DNA from 4 places in the Sporosarcina beigongshangi genome. Region 2 is predicted to be linked to each of the others. Evidence: riboswitches for the same ligand, from Rfam matches in the RefSeq annotation. Region 2 holds a riboswitch; each other region holds the start of a gene.
What was found. A riboswitch is a leader RNA that binds a small molecule or an ion and turns the genes downstream of it on or off. The one in region 2 is predicted to bind cobalamin.

Region 1 (4,218 bases), on a different contig from region 2:
GGCGCTGTCGATGAATGGGATGCTACTGCTGTCATAGAGCCGTTCCGCACCCCGTTTAACGCAACATCTGTCCGAAGTGATTGCCACGTTTTTGAATGGTATCCCCTCTTTTCAAAATACGCTCCGTTATGCCAGTCTGATTCTTTGAATAGTGGATAAGCTCCTTTTTCTTTAGCAAGCGTCATCGAAGCAGCTATCGTTAAATAGGCGATGTTCTCATATAATTTATCGGCGAATGCTACTGCCTCTGTTGATTCCCAACGGATTTTAGATAAAGCAAGTAAGTGGTGCCAGCCCGTTGTGCCGAGTTGTAGACCACGAAAATGAATATCTTCTGGTGTTGAATGAATGTTTAGGTCAATGGCATTGTCGAGCATACGCACTTGAATTGTGATGAGACGCTCCAATACACCAGCAGGCACCGCGCGGCCAAGGTTGATGGACGAATGGGTAAGCTGAGTTGGTTGTGTAGCGACAATCCTGACTTCAGATTTATCTACATGTTTATTTACTTTTTTCCGCTGGACTTCATCCTTATAATACATATGTGGAAAGCCTGTTGTCAGTTGGTTATGCATGATTTGCTTCATAAGGTCAATAGCGAAAATGGTCTTTTTGCTAAGTTTGGGATGTTTCACACACGCCATGTATTTTTCACGGAATGAGCCTCCCCCCTTCTGTTCATCATAAAAATCCTCAAGGGAATACCCCATAACCGCCCGCACCTCATATGGGTCGAACAAATACCAATTGCCACGGGATTCAACTTGTTCCATAAATAAGTCGGGGATATAGATAACTCTGTCACCTGTCGTACCATCAAGAAACTTGAAAATATCAATGTGGTGGACATCTAGGTAACTAGTAAATGTTGTTTGCTTGTTGTCACCCTGTTTTTGAAGTTTTCCAGCGTTCAGCAAGCTCGGTAATTCGGCAGTCATATATAGATGACTCATTGCCCAATAGGCCTCTGCTATTTTTTCAAGCCGTTGCTCTGTCTCATTTTGCATCAGAATCATTGCGATGATGAGCCATCGTTCTTGAGGAAGTTCAACAGGTTCATTGTCCGTATCCTTAGTAATATAGTTACTCATCATCATTTGCAAGGCACTGTAACTGAATAGTTTGTCGCGTTCCGGGGCGATCAAATTCCCAATAAACCGAAGCTCTTCTTGTGAATAACGTTCAACTAAAATCGGGTCATACGAACCAAGTGCTACCAGCCGAGTAATATGTGTCGCAAAATCCGTGTAAATGTTCGAGTCACGCTGTCTAGTATAGAGGTCATGAAGATGAATTCGTGTTGCGATAAAGGTCCAGTGTGGTTCGTGCTCACTCAATTGGCTAAGAGCGTGCGAAATCATTGATTTCGACCAATCTGCGTGGCTGCCGTTAGGGAATTTTTTGATCCATAATGTACTTTCTTCCAATAAAGAGGCTACTGCCTTCGTCCCAAAATCCATGGATAATTCAGTTAATAAATCTTGCTGTTTTGTTTGGCTAGACATTTTTTGTCTCCTTCCATGATTGTTGTTCAGAATCAAGCTGAATTCGCTCTTCAAAACAAAAAAGCAATAGTTCTACCTTTTCGGTAGAGCTATTGCTCATGGATCATTCGTTGGAAACAGAAGAGGGCCGTCCACATCATTTAAGATAGTCGCAGAACGACAGATTGATGGCGGGAACCTGCTCGCTTCCACCTCTCAACCCCCGAAGAAAGTGTCGCTTGACGATGGAGGGCAGGTCTTCTGGCTTGCGCTTCATTCTTCCGGCCAGCCTTCCCATGGATATTTCCACAGTGGCTTCTTTGGCGGTCGTCAGCGCTAACAGTTGCGGGGACAGCTCCGGATTTTCCGGATTCCCTTTTAAACCGATATCGGTACCCATTCATCGTTCAATAACTATATAGTGTGTACAATTTGCTAACTTAACACTACCATGTAGCCGGCAAAACGTAAAGGAGGAAGGGGCAATTTTGCAAGGCGGTCATAAGGTGGCTCATGCCGGTCATAACGCCCGTACCGCTGTGAAAAAACCGCACCCCTTCAACAAGAGGTGCGGCTCCGCATTTCGTCATTCTTCAATTAACCCTGACTCGATCAAAAATTCCTGTGCCACTTTTTCAACCATCATGCCTTCATTATCAACTTTAGCGTTCATTTTCTGCATCGCTTCTTCGTCGATCATGCCTGCTAGCTGCTTGAGTACCTCTTCAATTTCAGGGTACTCTTTAAGTGTTTCTTTTCGTACAAGCGGCAGTGCATGGTAGGGCGGGAAGTAGGATTTATCGTCCTCCAATACGCGCAAGTCGTAATCCTGTAACTGACCGTCTGTTGTGTAGGAGTTGATGACGTCGACTTCTTTGGCGCCGATGGAACGGTACATAATACCATGGTCCATTCCTTTGACGTCTTTAAATTTCAAGCCATATTCATTCTGAAAGCCGGGCAAGCCGTCTGGTCGGTCAATAAATTCAAAGACAGCACCGAGTATGAAGTCTTCGGAAACTTTGGCGAAGTCGCTGAACGTCTTGACGCCAAGTTCTTCGGCTTTTGATTCATCTAACGCTAATGTGTACGTATTATTGAAGCCAAATGTGTCGAAGGCGATAATGCCATCTTCATTGACAAGTCGTTTCGTAGTCGCGAGTGTCTCCTCGGCCGTGCCAGGATCTTCATGGTAATAGTTGACGACAATTGTCCCGGTATAATCGGGTATGACATCGATGAGACCATTCAACATAGCATTCCAGACGACGTTCGAGCCGCCGAGATTTTCTTTGTAAACGACTTCAATATCTGTTTTATGTTCAATTAATTGCCCCATAACATGGGACAAAATAATGCTTTCTGTATTGTTTCGAGAGCCTAGTGTTAGTGAATCTTTTTCGATGAAAATACAGCCTGACAGCATGCTGGCTACAAGTAGTGTCAGCATCAATACGATGAATTTATTTTTCATACTTACTTCAATCCTTCCGGCGTTGTCCATTTTTCAATTGCACCGAAGAGGGTTTCAAGTACAATCGCAAGAAGTGCAGCTGGAATTGCGCCAAGTAAAATCAAACCATCAATGCCACGTGTAATACCTAGGAAAATGAAATCTCCAAGTCCACCTGCGCCAATAAATGCTGCCAGTGTTGCTGTCCCGACGTTAATGACCGCGGCAGTTCGAATACCAGCCATAATGACAGGAAGGGCTAATGGCAGTTCCACTTTAAATAGAATTTGCATACTTGTCATGCCCATTCCTTTCGCCGCTTCAGTCGTCGCTTTGTCGACGTCTTTAATACCGGCGTACGTGTTGCGAATTATTGGCAACAAGGAGTACAGAAATAGTGCCGCGATTGCCGTTTTCACACCAATCCCAAAAATCGGGATCATGAAACCGAGCAAGGCAAGACTTGGAATCGTCTGCATGACACCAGCACCGCCAAGTACGACTGTTGTGAGTTTTGGAACACGAGTAATCAAAATACCGAGCGTAATCCCAAGAGCGATGGCAATGAGCATCGAGAAAAATACAAGTTGAATATGGACGGAAGTTGCTTCAAGCACTTCTTTCCATCTCATTTGTGATTGTTGAGCGAGTTGTTCCCAAATTGTTAAGTTATTCATTGGCTTTCCTCCGTTTCTGTCCACTGGCTGGACATAGCGGATAGCAGTGAACCTCGTGTCACGACACCTAATATTTTTTGATGTTTATCAACGATTGGAATAATACCTAAAGGTGCGTTATCCATCATAATAATAGCGTCTTTAGCGGTAGCTTCCTCGTGTAAGAACGGCTCCCGTGACCCCATAATTTCATCAATCGCTTGAATAGTATCTAGTTTTTTAATCAAATCATACGCGGAAACAATTCCGAGTAATTTATTGTCATCATCGACCACAATAAGGCTTGTAATTTTGCGCTGCCGGATAAGAGAAAGTGCTTTTTCCGGAGAGCGTTGAGGAAGAGAGGTAACGACCGATTCCGACATAATTTCGGTAACTGGCATGAGTTCAGGATTTTGGGTAATTCGATGTTTCCCAATGAACTCCTCTACAAAGCCGTGGGCTGGTTCATGTAGTAATTTCTCTGGAGTGTCCAACTGTAGAAGCTTACCGTCTTTCATAATAGCAATACGATCGCCCATTTTTAACGCTTCGTCCATATCATGTGTCACGAAAACAAATGTCTTATTCAACTTTTTGTGCAATGCACTTACTTCTGCTT
Region 2 (4,218 bases):
TTGACATTCCAATGCGGTGCCAGTTCTTTTATGCCCTCAATCACGGTTTCATTCGCAACAACATAGCCAAGCCGGATGCCGGGAATGGCGTACATTTTTGTCATGGAACGGACAATGATGACATGTGGATTTTCTTTAATTGCCGAGATCAATGACAGCTTTTCATCGACAAAATCAATGAAGGCTTCATCCAACACAATGTCACAACCCACATCGGCACCATAACGAATTAAGTCTGTTAACTCCCGGCGTTCAGGCATCATGCCCGTCGGATTGTTTGGTGTACATACATAAAGAACTGCAGCCGATACCATCGCTTGTTTGATCTCATTCAAAGGCAGCTTGAATCCGTCTGTTTCTGAGGCTACGACGCGGATGACATCAACATTTTTCGCATGCAATGTCGCTTCATATTCCGAAAATGTCGGATGGACAACAATCGCCCGTTTGCCTCGATAACGTTCTGCGATAAGCGCCAGCAGCTCCGCCGCCCCGTTGCCGACAAATAGCTGCGACTTGGAAACGTTGTGAAAATCAGCGACTGCCGATATAAATGGCTCTCCGGCTGGATCAGGGTACGCCCCGATCTCTGCCAATAAATTCGGCCACATCACACGAACTGCTTGCGGTGGACCCGCCGGATTCACATTCTCACTAAAATCCAATACACGCGCTGGCAAGTCAATGCCTAGTCGCTCATAGACATGATGTGGGTTAGCACCGTGTTCAGGCAATTGCATAGAAAAACACTCCAATCACAGTGAGGACTAGCCAAAAAGTAAAGGCAACAATATGCATTTGCCTAATCGTCAATTTAATATGTGCTGCTGCAAGTGGGACTGTGCCTGGTCCAATTTCCGGCCGCTCAGATACCTTGCCACGATATGTACTTTTTCCACCTAGCGTCACGCCTAATTGCCAAGCCGTCGCCGCTTCTAAAAAACCACTGTTCGGGCTTGGATGTTGCCTAGCATCCCGGTTCCAACCTGCAAAGCGCTTCATCAAGCCTAGCTTGCCTTCATTTGGAGAATAAAAAATAATGAGAAAGCCCGTAATCCGCGCCGGAATGAAATTCAAGACATCATCTGCGCGTGCAGAAAATTTGCCGAACTTTTCATAGCGCTCATCCTTATAACCAATCATCGAATCAAGTGTATTGACCGTTTTATACAACCATAAGCCTGGGGCACCGAGTAAAAACGCCCAAAATAACGGTGACGTAATGCCATCTGCCGTATTTTCGGATACTGTTTCAATAACCCCACGCGCAATGTCATTTTCCTGTAGCTTGTCAGTATCACGTCCGACAATCCACGCTAATTTTTTACGCGCTTCCGGTAAATCATTCGCAACAAGCGGCTCGTAAACGCTTAATCCTGCATCACGTAAACTTTTTTGTGCCAGTCCAATTGCAATCAGAATGGCTTCCACAATAATACCGACAAATAAATTGATTTGATAAGCGAATGCGACAATGATGAAGACCATTATAAAAACGATTCCGACTATACTAAAGAGCGTTAGTGCCCCTTTCCCAGTGCGAAAACGTCCTTTATTCAAAAGGGATGTCAGCTTAGAAATAAACGCTCCTATCCAGCGAACAGGATGTGGCCAGGTCTGTGGATCACCGATTATTCGGTCCAGTAAAAAACCAATCGCAATCGCAATAAAATGTGCAGGTATCACGTTGTCCACCCCTTTGCTTGTTTATAGGCACGAATTGCTCGAGCAGTACAATCATAGACCCCATGACCAATCAATTTGCCTAGTGGCGTAATGGGCCCTGCATAGGATAAATATTCGCCTTGCTGCGTTGCCGCTACAAGCAAGCTGTCCGTTGACGTGCCCGTCGCAATAGTACCTGTCAGTGGGTCTTGAATGGCTTCCGTTTGCATCGCCTTAGCTTTAGCTTCTGTCGCAGTAATCATTGCTTGAATAAATGCCTCGTCGGATAATGTGCCATTGATGATAATCCATGTATTAATCGTGCCGATGCGTTGCTCCCGGTCGCGGGTAAGTGCTTTCGACACGTCAACCGCATTGCCAATTCCAGCCGTCACCGCGATTAAAACCGTACCAAAATCACCTTGGTACGATTCCACTTCCACATGTTCTGTCATCACCGCTGTCATCATGCCAACCGTCTCCATGCCATGAAAACCCTGCCGCTCTAAATAACTAGCCATTTCGGCTTTAGCATCATCGTAAGCGTAATTGGCGTCGACATGACGATTGACAAATGCACGATACCAGCCAGTTCCCGCATTATGCACTGCAGAGGACATTGTTTTCAATGGACCAGCCGTCCGTAAAGAGACGTAGTCCGATGACACTGTAAAATCATCGACGGTCACCGTAAATGGAGTCGTTTTTTCTTTCATATCAGCAAATGTGACAGACTTTACTTCAGACTTCTTGCCGTTGCCACCTATTAAATTATCCCCTTGTAGCATGTCACATTGCCCCTTTTCTTCGTTATTGCGTCTAGATTTTGAATGGCGTATCGAACAGAAAAGGTTCAATTTCTACGTTTCCCGCAAAAATTAAAGCATTCATCTATCCTTTTTTTGTTCCAAATAAAAATCCTCCGTATGAGTACGGAGGAATGTTTAGTAAAAATGCGGACGCATTAATGCACCGATTTCCACCAAGCCTATCCTCGTAAGCAACCGGTTTTTTCATAAAGGCAGGTCTCCTGACTTGTGTGCATATCGTTTGACGACAAGCTGGCACTTACAGTGGCGGGACCGTGTCGGACTTCAACCGACTTCCCTTTTAACCTCGTTCTTAATGGCGAGGCACCTTTATGTTTGGCTATGTAATTTCTATATCTTTTAGTATACTACAAGTTTTGAAGGTGTCGAGAGGAGACAAAAGTTATTGGTGCTCGAAGGCGAATTATTACTTTCCCCCCCAAAAAAACGCCACACCAAGGAAATATATCCTCAGTGTAGCGGCCAATCCAGTTACATTTTTTCCGGTGCTGAAACACCAATTAGTTTTAATGCGTTGGCAATTGTTGTGCGTGCTGCTGTAATGAGTGCAAGCCTTGCTTCTGACAAGTCTTGATTTGCAGGGTCCAACACTTTTTCGGCGTTGTAGAAGCTATGGAATGCTGCCGCTAGTTCTTGAATATACGTCGCGACACGATGCGGTATGCGCAATCTTGCAGCATCACTGACCACTTTCGGGAAGTCTCCAATTTTCTTCAACAATTCCAATTCTTTTTCAGCTTGCAATAAAGAAACGTTAGCCACTGATGTAGCTAGGCCTGTTTCTTCGGCTTGTCGCAAAATCGAAGAAATCCGTGCGTGTGCATATTGCGCGTAATATACCGGATTTTCATTGGATTGAGAAATGGCCAAGTCAAGGTCAAAGTCCATTTGTGAATCACCTGAACGCATAGCGAAGAAGTAACGGACTGCATCCAAACCGACGTCTTCTACGAGCTCACGTAAGGTAACTGCTTTCCCTGTCCGTTTACTCATTTTGAATTTCTCGCCGTCTTTATACAGCTGAACCATTTGTGCCACACTTACTTCCAATGTATCGCGGTCATAGCCAAGTGCTTCAATCGCTGCTTTCATCCGCGGAATATAGCCGTGGTGATCGGCGCCCCAAATGTTAATAAGCTTGTCAAAGCCACGGAATAATTTATCTTCATGATAAGCAATGTCAGGCAATAAATACGTGTACGTGCCGTCGTTTTTAATGAGCACACGGTCTTTGTCATCTCCAAATGTTGTTGAACGGAACCATGTTGCGCCATCTTCTTCAAAAATATGCCCGTTTGCACGCAATTTATCGAGTGCGACATCGATTTTACCGTCTTCATATAATGAGGTTTCCGAGAACCATACATCAAATGATACGCGGAAATCTGCGAGGTCCTTCTTCAATTTCGCCAATTCAAAATCAAGTCCGTACTTACGGAAATAGTCATAGCGCTCTTGTTCAGAAACGTTGACGTATTTATCGCCAAATTGTGCTGCTAGTTCTTCCCCGATGCCTACAACGTCTTTCCCATGGTAGCCATCTTCCGGCATGTCTTTGTCTAAACCGAGTGCTTGGAAATAACGCGCTTCAATGGAGTAGGCAAGGTTATTGATTTGATTACCAGCGTCGTTAATATAATATTCGCGCGCGACATCGTAGCCAGCAAAATCAAGGACATTACTCAAGGAATCGCCGAGTGACGCACCTCTTGCATGACCTAGA
Region 3 (4,218 bases), on a different contig from region 2:
CGGTTCAGCTTCATTTTCATTCATATAATCAAGAGCATTCTCAGTCAATTCATTGCTTGTTTGGTAGTTACTTAGGAAGTCAACAACATCCTTTGCCTGAGTTGGTAAATCTTTATGGACCGCAACGACAACATCATTTGGCGGGAATTCAGTTCCCTTTGTTTCTTCCCAAATCGTTTCATCGTACGCATTATCAGCAAGTAATGTTAAGTCATAACTTGCAGTCACCCAGGTTGGCGACCAATAATACCCTACCCAGGGCTCACCATTTTTGTATGCGCCTGCTAGTGATGCCACAATTGCAGAATCTGATCCTGGTGCTAGGTAATTATATTGCTCGTCCAAGCCATATGCTTGTAGCTTGGTTTCTAAATGTTCACTAACCGCCCAGCTAGAAGGAGCACCAATAATACGACCTTTAGTCTTATCTTCCGGATCTTCGAAAATCCCGGGATACTTCGCTAAATCTTCAACCGTTTCCAAATCTGGCGCGATTGCCTCAATCCCTCTTTCTGCATCTCCTTCAATTACATATGTTGGTACGTATAACCCCTGTGAATTGTCAGCGAAGTTAGTAGAGACATTAACAATGTTTCCTTTTTCAATTGCAGCTTCATAAACTTCTTTAATATTATCTGTCCATAATTCCATATAGACGTTAATATCTCCTTTTTCCAATGACTGAACCGTTGCAGCCGTCGTACCACTTGTTACTTCCGTATCATAACCATAGCCTTCCTCAATAATGAGTTGCGCAATACTATTGTGGACACGAATGCTATCCCAACCAGCATCAGCAAACTTAATAACTTTAATGCTGTCTTTACTTGCCTCTCCACTACACGCAGAAAGAATTAAAAGCATACAAAACGAGAGAAAGATAGTAATTTTTTTCATAAGAAATTGTTACCCCTTTTCATCTTTTTTAAATTAGACGGTGTAAATACACTTCCCTCCTAATTGTTCAATTTATTTTGGTTCCTATTCCTTCAAATAGAATAGATAAACCACAAAAAATCTACCTATCTAATTTATAGTTTTTAATAATACAGGAGTTTCCAAGTCATTGCAAACTCACTTCCACAATTTTTTATTAATAAAACAGTTAAAATCAATATGGAAAGGCATGATATTTTTTAATAAATTAATTAATATATTTATCCAACAGAAGAGACCACAAATATAAATTCACTGTAGAATGATGCTCCTAATCTGCTACTTGACCTGTCAATATGTTAATACATTTGAACCATCTGATGATTCTTTATATTCTGTTTGACAGAACAATAGATACATGATAGCTTTGAACACATCGACAATCATATAGTAAAGCAATAGAAATAGGTGGTCTGGTAATTTGTACATTTGCCAGATCTTAAAAGTGAAGCCGGTGAAACGATAATCCGGCGCGGTCCCGCCACTGTAACAGCAATTTTGCTGAAGCCAGATAACTGCCTCTTTTTGCAACGCTCTACCCTACGGTCGATAGGGAGTGTTAGGATGACAACGCATCTATTTTATTTCTGCGCGTAAACATTTCTAACTTTCGTTAGAAGTGTTTTTTTATTCCTTAATAACACTTCTTTACTTCATAAAAAGAGGAGAGGAAACGATTTGTCAATTGTCAGCAGTACGATCGGATACCCATATATCGGGGGTAACAGGGAATGGAAAAAAGCGCTTGAGGCCTTTTGGGCTGGGAAGTTAGAGGAAAGCCTATTCCTAGAGGAAATTGAAAAACTTCGGTTAGAACGCCTTCAAAAACAAAAAGATGCGGGCATTGATCTTATTCCTGTCGGTGATTTTACTTTGTACGATAGGATGCTCGATACAGCTGTCATGTTCGGCATGATCCCTGAACGCTTCAATTGGTCTGGCGGCGATGTATCGCTCGCAACCTATTTCTCGATTGCACGGGGTAATGACCAAGCCGTTGCATCAGAAATGACGAAATGGTTCAACGCGAACTACCACTATATTGTGCCAGAATATAGTCAGAAAAAACTAGTACTCACAGAAAATAAACCCCTTACTGCCTATCTCGAAGCAAAAGAGAAGTTGTCGATTGATGGCAAGCCTGTTTTAATTGGCCCATATACATTTTTGAAACTATCAAAAGGCTATGCGAAAAAGGATATTCCAGCGTTCATTTTGCAATTGATTCCTTTATATAGTCAGATTCTTAATGAATTGGCAGATGCCGGAGCTCAGTGGATCCAGCTTGAAGAACCAATTCTATCTACATCATTAACAAAAGAAGACATTCAAACTGTCATCGAGATTTACAAACAGCTAAGTGTAGCCGCTCCAAATGCCAATATTTTATTACAAACGTATTTTGATGCCGTTGAGCACTATAAAGAAGTTGTTGCTTTACCTGTTGCCGGAATTGGTCTTGATTTTGCACAAGGTACTGAGAAAAACCTTGAACAATTACAAGCGCACGGATTCCCAACGGACAAAATACTCGCTGCCGGTTTAATCGATGGACGCAATATATGGCGTGCGGATTTGCAAGAAAAAGCTGCATTACTCGATACAATAACACAGCTCGTGCCAGCAGATCGCATTTGTGTACAGCCCTCGAGTAGTCTACTCCATGTTCCTGTTACGATTCAGTCTGAGGTAAAGCTAGACGCAACGATTAAAGCTGCTCTTGCTTTTGCAGATGAAAAACTTGTAGAAGTGACAACACTAGTAAAAGGTGTGCGTGAAGGGAAACAAGCTATTGCTGATGCAGTGACTGAAAGTATAACAGCACGTCAAAATCTGGCGGACTTACCTGCAAGAAATCACTCTGACTTACAGCAAGCTGTGCAAAACATCAGCGAACAAGACAGCAAGCGAAAATCGCCATTTAAAGAACGTCGTGATAAGCAGCAAGAAACATTCAATTTGCCGCTATTACCAACAACAACAATCGGGAGCTTCCCACAAACACCGGAAGTTCGCCGTGCACGAACAAAATGGCGTAAAGGCGAGTCAACAGATACACAATACCGTGACTTCGTCCAAGAGGAAATCAAACAGTGGGTTGCGATTCAAGAAGAAATCGGACTGGATGTCTTCGTTCACGGTGAATTCGAACGGACAGATATGGTTGAGTATTTCGGGGAAAAATTAGGCGGCTTTGTCTTCACTGAAAAGGCTTGGGTTGTTTCCTACGGCTCGCGCTGTGTCAAACCACCGGTGATTTACGGAGATGTGACATTCATCGACCCAATGACTGTGGAAGAATCCGTCTATGCTCAATCTTTAACTGACAAGCCGATGAAAGGAATGCTGACAGGGCCTGTCACTATTTTGAACTGGTCATTTGTGCGCGATGATATTTCACGTAAAGAAGTTACGTATCAGATTGCACTTGCACTTCGTAAAGAAGTTGAAGCATTGGAAGCTGCCGGTATCCACATCATTCAAGTAGACGAACCTGCTCTTCGCGAAGGCTTACCACTTAAAAAATCGGAGTGGAGCAATTACCTAGAATGGGCTATCAATGCCTTCAGACTGGCAACTGCATCCGTACAGGATACAACGCAAATTCATACGCATATGTGCTACTGTGAATTCAACGACTTCATCGACTCCATTAGCGGACTTGATGCAGATGTTATCTCCATTGAAACATCACGAAGCCACGGTGATCTTGTTTCTGCCTTCAATGACTTCTCCTACGACAAAGGCATTGGCCTAGGCGTCTATGATATCCATAGCCCACGGGTACCTGAAGTCCAAGAAATGGTCGACGTTATCGAACAAGGACTAGGTGTACTTGAACCAAACCAATTTTGGATTAACCCCGATTGCGGTTTGAAAACAAGAAAGCATGAGGAAACAATTGCCGCATTGAAAAATATGGTCGTTGCTACGAATAAAATGCGCGAACGCTACGCTATTTTGCAGAAGTAATTGATGAACTCGCGAGTAATTCAGACGAACGCGCTCATCCTTTCATAAACTCACATTGAAAAACCAGCCTTCCCCCATTTCAAACCTGAAATGGAGGGAGACTGGTTTTCCTCTTTGCAATCATTTATTCGCCTTATGCACCTTCAATAACTTCCCTTTCACCGTCGTCGTGCGCATCGCATCTAAAACGAGCTTACCCTTACCATTTAGAATATCCACATACGACTCCGTATCCTGGATTTTAATGATACCAATATCCTCGCCCGTCACACCAGGAATATTCGTAATAGTACCAACGAAATCAAATGC
Region 4 (4,218 bases), on a different contig from region 2:
TTCCATGCTTGCACGTGAAGGTCGAGAAGCACTGAAGCACGAATCGAGTTCGGTACATACAGGTTGAATGAAATCGATTGGTCAATATGGCGCTGTCTTGCTGCATTTTGTTTAATCGACCAACGTTGATCGACAATATAGGCTGAGCGGCGATAGACGTCATAGGTATTGTGATTAAGATCAGGCGCGACGACAGGCAATTTATAGTCTTTCTTTTCTTCATGATAGAACGGCTTAAAGATTGGATCGATGGACGCCGTTGACCCTGCAATAACAGACGTCGAGCTATTCGGTGCAACTGCCATTAAATAGCCGTTACGCACACCATTCGTTGCCACATCGATACGCAGTTCACGCCATTCCTTCGAATCATAGCCCTTGTTTTCGAAATAAAATCCGGATTGCCAATCAGAGCCTTCAAATAAAGGATAAGCCCCTTTTTCCTTTGCCAGTTCCGCAGAAGCTTTGATTGTTAGAAAAGCGATTTTTTCATATAGTTTATCGGCGTAATCCACCGCTTCGTCAGATTCCCATTGAATGTTTTGTAGTGCCAGCAAATGATGCCAGCCGAATGTTCCGAGACCGATTCCACGATAACGAGAATTTGTCCGCTGTGCTTGAACGACAGGAATTTTATTCAAGTCAATCACATTATCGAGCATCCGCACTTGGATTGCGATAAGTCTTTCCAAAACGCTTGCCGGAACAGCTTTTCCTAGGTTGATAGATGATAAGTTACACACGACGAAATCACCAGGCTTAGAACGTGTCACGACGACATCATCTTCTAATGTGACCGATTCAAATTTCGTTGCGCTCATGTTTTGCATGATTTCTGAACACAAGTTTGAAGAATAAATCATTCCTTCATGCTTGTTTGCATTGGCACGATTGACTTCATCGCGGTAGAACATGAACGGCACGCCTGTTTCGAGCTGGCTACGCATAATGCGTTTCATCAGATCGATAGCAGGAACGGTTTCTCTGCTTAGCGTTGGATGGTTGACACATTCCTCGTACTTCTCTCGGAAAGAACCTGTCCCTTTTGTTTCATCATAAAAGTCCTCAAGAGAGTAGCCCATAATTGTACGCACTTCATGCGGATCAAATAAATTCCAATCACCACGTGCTTCGACTTGTTCCATATAAACATCCGGCAGGCAAACACCTGTAAAAATATCGTGCGCACGCAGACGGTCGTCTCCATTATTTAATTTCAAATCAAGGAATGTGAAAATATCTTTATGCCAAACATCAAGATAAACAGCAATAGCACCTTGACGTTGACCAAGCTGATCAACACTTACTGCCGTATTATTTAGCTGCTTGATCCACGGGAGGACACCACTCGACGCCCCCTTGAATCCTCGAATAGAGGCACCGCGGCTTCGTACTTTCCCCATGTAAACGCCAATACCGCCACCATATTTCGACAAGTTCGCAACATCGGTATTACTGTCGTAAATACCTTGCAAAGAATCGTCGACTGTGTCGATAAAGCAGCTCGATAGCTGACCATGCGGTTTCCCAGCGTTCGACAATGTTGGTGTTGCCACTGTCATGTATAAGTTACTCATTGCCCAGTATGATTCCGCCACTTTATCCAGACGATTTTCAGTCTCATCCTGCATCAGCGTCATTGCAATGATTAGCCAACGCTCCTGTGGAAGTTCAACTGATTGGTTATTGTAATCAACCGCAACATAGCGGTCCATTAGTGTTTTTAATCCGATATATGTGAATAGCTTGTCCCGCTCTGGTTCAATCAAATGACCCAGATGTTCAAGATCTTTTTGAGAATATTTTTCTGTTAGTACAGGCGTGTAAAGTCCTTGCTTAACAAGACTGACAACATTACTAGCGAAGTCTGTATAGACTTTCGCACCACGCAGCTGCTCCTGACGAGCGTACACATCATGAAGGTGGATACGCGCTGCAACAAATGTCCAATAGGTCGCTGCCTCATCCAAATTACTCAATGATTCTAACGTCATTGCCTTCGCCCATTCGGACTCAGATCCCTCAGGATATTTCTGTTGCCAGCGTTCACCCGCAACAATAAGTGCTTCGATTTGCGCTACTCCAAATTCACTTTGTAATTCATCCAATAGTCGATCAGTGTTGGTTTTTGCCATTTTAATTGTCATCATGACCAGCTCCTTTTATGTATGTATTGTTATTTTTATTCAAAAATCGACAGCTCCACCAAATCGGTAGAGCTGTCGCTCATGGGTTTGTTGTTGAAAACAGAATAGCATTGTCAAAAAAACAGACGTAACCTATTCGTTTCCACCTCTTAACCCCCGAAGAAAGTGTCGCTTGGCGATGAAGGGCAGGTCTACTGGCTCACGCTTCGTTCTTCCTACCTTACCTTCCCATAGAATTCTCCACAGTGGCTTATACGGCGGTCGTCAGCGTTTACAGTTGCGGGGACAGCTCCATAATTACGGATTCCCTTTCAAACCGATGTCGGTACCTTTTCATCGCTCCATACTATATATAGTGCCTCGTTTTCTTTCTATACCCTAACATGTTGTGGTTCACACGTAAATAGGCAGAAAGTTCCCTCACTCACTAAACAGGTGCTTATCCACATATCCACAGTTAACTTTTCCACATTCTCACAACCGTCTTCATCGGCATTGTTCTAGACATCTTTAAAGTTATAAACAAAATTGCAAAAATCTAAAAAATTATCTTCATATTGTTTAGATTAGCTAGATTTTTTATTTCATTTTTCTACACTATAAAACACCAGCGTTGCTTCAGTGCAGCTTCTGGTGTTGCATCATGGAGATATACTTCTATCCGCCTCACGATAGAATGCGACAAGTTTCCCGGTTCTATTAATCCTTAGAAAACCTGTACCGCAAGCTACTACATTTTGCGGCACAGGTTTTGTTTAATTATTTTTTACGTTCGTTGTTTTTTTCGGGGTTCCTATCCCGAGTCTCAGTACGATCTGGAAGGTCATTAAAAAAGTCGTTTCCGAATTCGACGCTATCGATTTCCCGATCTCGATCTCGGGTTTCCCTATCTCGACGGTCCTGTTGATCCAATCGATTTTGTCGGTCCGGATTTCTGTCTTCCCTCATGTAAAAGCACTCCCTTTTCATAGTTAAGCGAATCTTATCAATCCACCTACAAGCAATAGGATTTCCTACACCTAGAAATATATCCTCATTTCTTCATTACCAACTTACACCATCATTGAATGCCTAAGGGAACGTCACGATCCAGCCAGTCATTCAGCACTTTTATCAACGTATTTTCCGTAATCAGGGACAGCGATGCGGTCAAACTCTTGCACAAGCCTTTGCAAACTGTCTCTTAACAGGTCACCAGCCATCGGTAACCCATGCCCCGTTATTGCAACAGCAGGTTTCAATGCTTCTAATTTCTCCACGGATTCCCGAGAAGCTTCCCAATCGGTCGTTAAATAACGCGGAGGTCCACTAATTTCCTGTTCTTGAGTTAATACCTTATAAAGGTATTCTTGCTTAACCGTTACAAAAGCGTCACCCACAATAAGGGCCTTATCCTTTTCCCTGAACAGTGAGACATGTCCGGGAGAATGTCCGGGTGTATGAATCCATCGAAATTCTGGTAGATAGGGGACAGTTCCATCTTTAGAAAGAGGATGTACATGATTTCCTAGTTGAATCGCCTCAATCGGAAAAATGGGCGACATTTTGGAAATCATCCCCCCTTCCACGCTGGAATCGGGTTTGGGATAACTCTTCTCGCCAGTCAGAAAAGGAAGTTCTAGTTCATGGGCATATACGGGTACGTCCCAGTGTTTCACTAATTCAATAATTGAACCTACATGATCAAAATGCCCATGAGTTAAAATAATGGCAGCTGGACGACTATTAGCGCCAAAACGTTTTTCAGTAATAGAGATGATTTTATCAGCTGAATAAGGCATACCCGTATCAATTAAAACAAATTCCCTTTCACCTGGATGCCCGACTAATACAATGTTCACGATTTGTACGGTATAGCTGTATAAATCCGGAAGAACCTCCGTCCCGTTTCCACTTTCTACTGATGTTGCAGGGATGAATTTATAATCCTCTCCGTAAGATAAATTGTTATCCAAAATTCTTCCTCCTTCATGACCTAGATCCTCATTAGCTTATTACGAGACCTACTTTTTATACCACTTGCTAAAGATTGAATTACCACGAAAAAAATGAGGTCAATAGCTTATTTACT

Region 1: another riboswitch for cobalamin. It lies ahead of R2B77_RS05375 (ribonucleotide reductase N-terminal alpha domain-containing protein); the one in region 2 lies ahead of R2B77_RS12495 (adenosylcobinamide amidohydrolase).
Region 3: another riboswitch for cobalamin. It lies ahead of metE (5-methyltetrahydropteroyltriglutamate--homocysteine S-methyltransferase); the one in region 2 lies ahead of R2B77_RS12495 (adenosylcobinamide amidohydrolase).
Region 4: another riboswitch for cobalamin. It lies ahead of R2B77_RS05435 (ribonucleoside-diphosphate reductase subunit alpha); the one in region 2 lies ahead of R2B77_RS12495 (adenosylcobinamide amidohydrolase).

The regions. Positions count from the first base shown of each region.
Region 1 is NZ_JAWLIR010000006.1:185,151-189,368, forward strand. It holds gene R2B77_RS05375 (ribonucleotide reductase N-terminal alpha domain-containing protein) at 1-1,508, opposite strand, end outside; cobalamin riboswitch at 1,722-1,903, opposite strand; gene R2B77_RS05380 (glycine betaine ABC transporter substrate-binding protein) at 2,074-2,991, opposite strand; gene R2B77_RS05385 (ABC transporter permease) at 2,964-3,617, opposite strand; gene R2B77_RS05390 (betaine/proline/choline family ABC transporter ATP-binding protein) at 3,614-4,218, opposite strand, start outside.
Region 2 is NZ_JAWLIR010000026.1:52,586-56,803, forward strand. It holds gene R2B77_RS12485 (pyridoxal phosphate-dependent aminotransferase) at 1-740, opposite strand, end outside; gene cbiB (adenosylcobinamide-phosphate synthase CbiB) at 727-1,683, opposite strand; gene R2B77_RS12495 (adenosylcobinamide amidohydrolase) at 1,683-2,453, opposite strand; cobalamin riboswitch at 2,669-2,821, opposite strand; gene argS (arginine--tRNA ligase) at 2,967-4,218, opposite strand, start outside.
Region 3 is NZ_JAWLIR010000008.1:205,741-209,958, forward strand. It holds gene R2B77_RS06855 (ABC transporter substrate-binding protein) at 1-897, opposite strand, end outside; cobalamin riboswitch at 1,326-1,473, shown strand; gene metE (5-methyltetrahydropteroyltriglutamate--homocysteine S-methyltransferase) at 1,621-3,909, shown strand; gene R2B77_RS06865 (DEAD/DEAH box helicase) at 4,030-4,218, opposite strand, start outside.
Region 4 is NZ_JAWLIR010000006.1:197,619-201,836, reverse strand. It holds gene R2B77_RS05435 (ribonucleoside-diphosphate reductase subunit alpha) at 1-2,147, opposite strand, end outside; cobalamin riboswitch at 2,315-2,496, opposite strand; gene R2B77_RS05430 (hypothetical protein) at 2,907-3,095, opposite strand; gene R2B77_RS05425 (MBL fold metallo-hydrolase) at 3,245-4,102, opposite strand.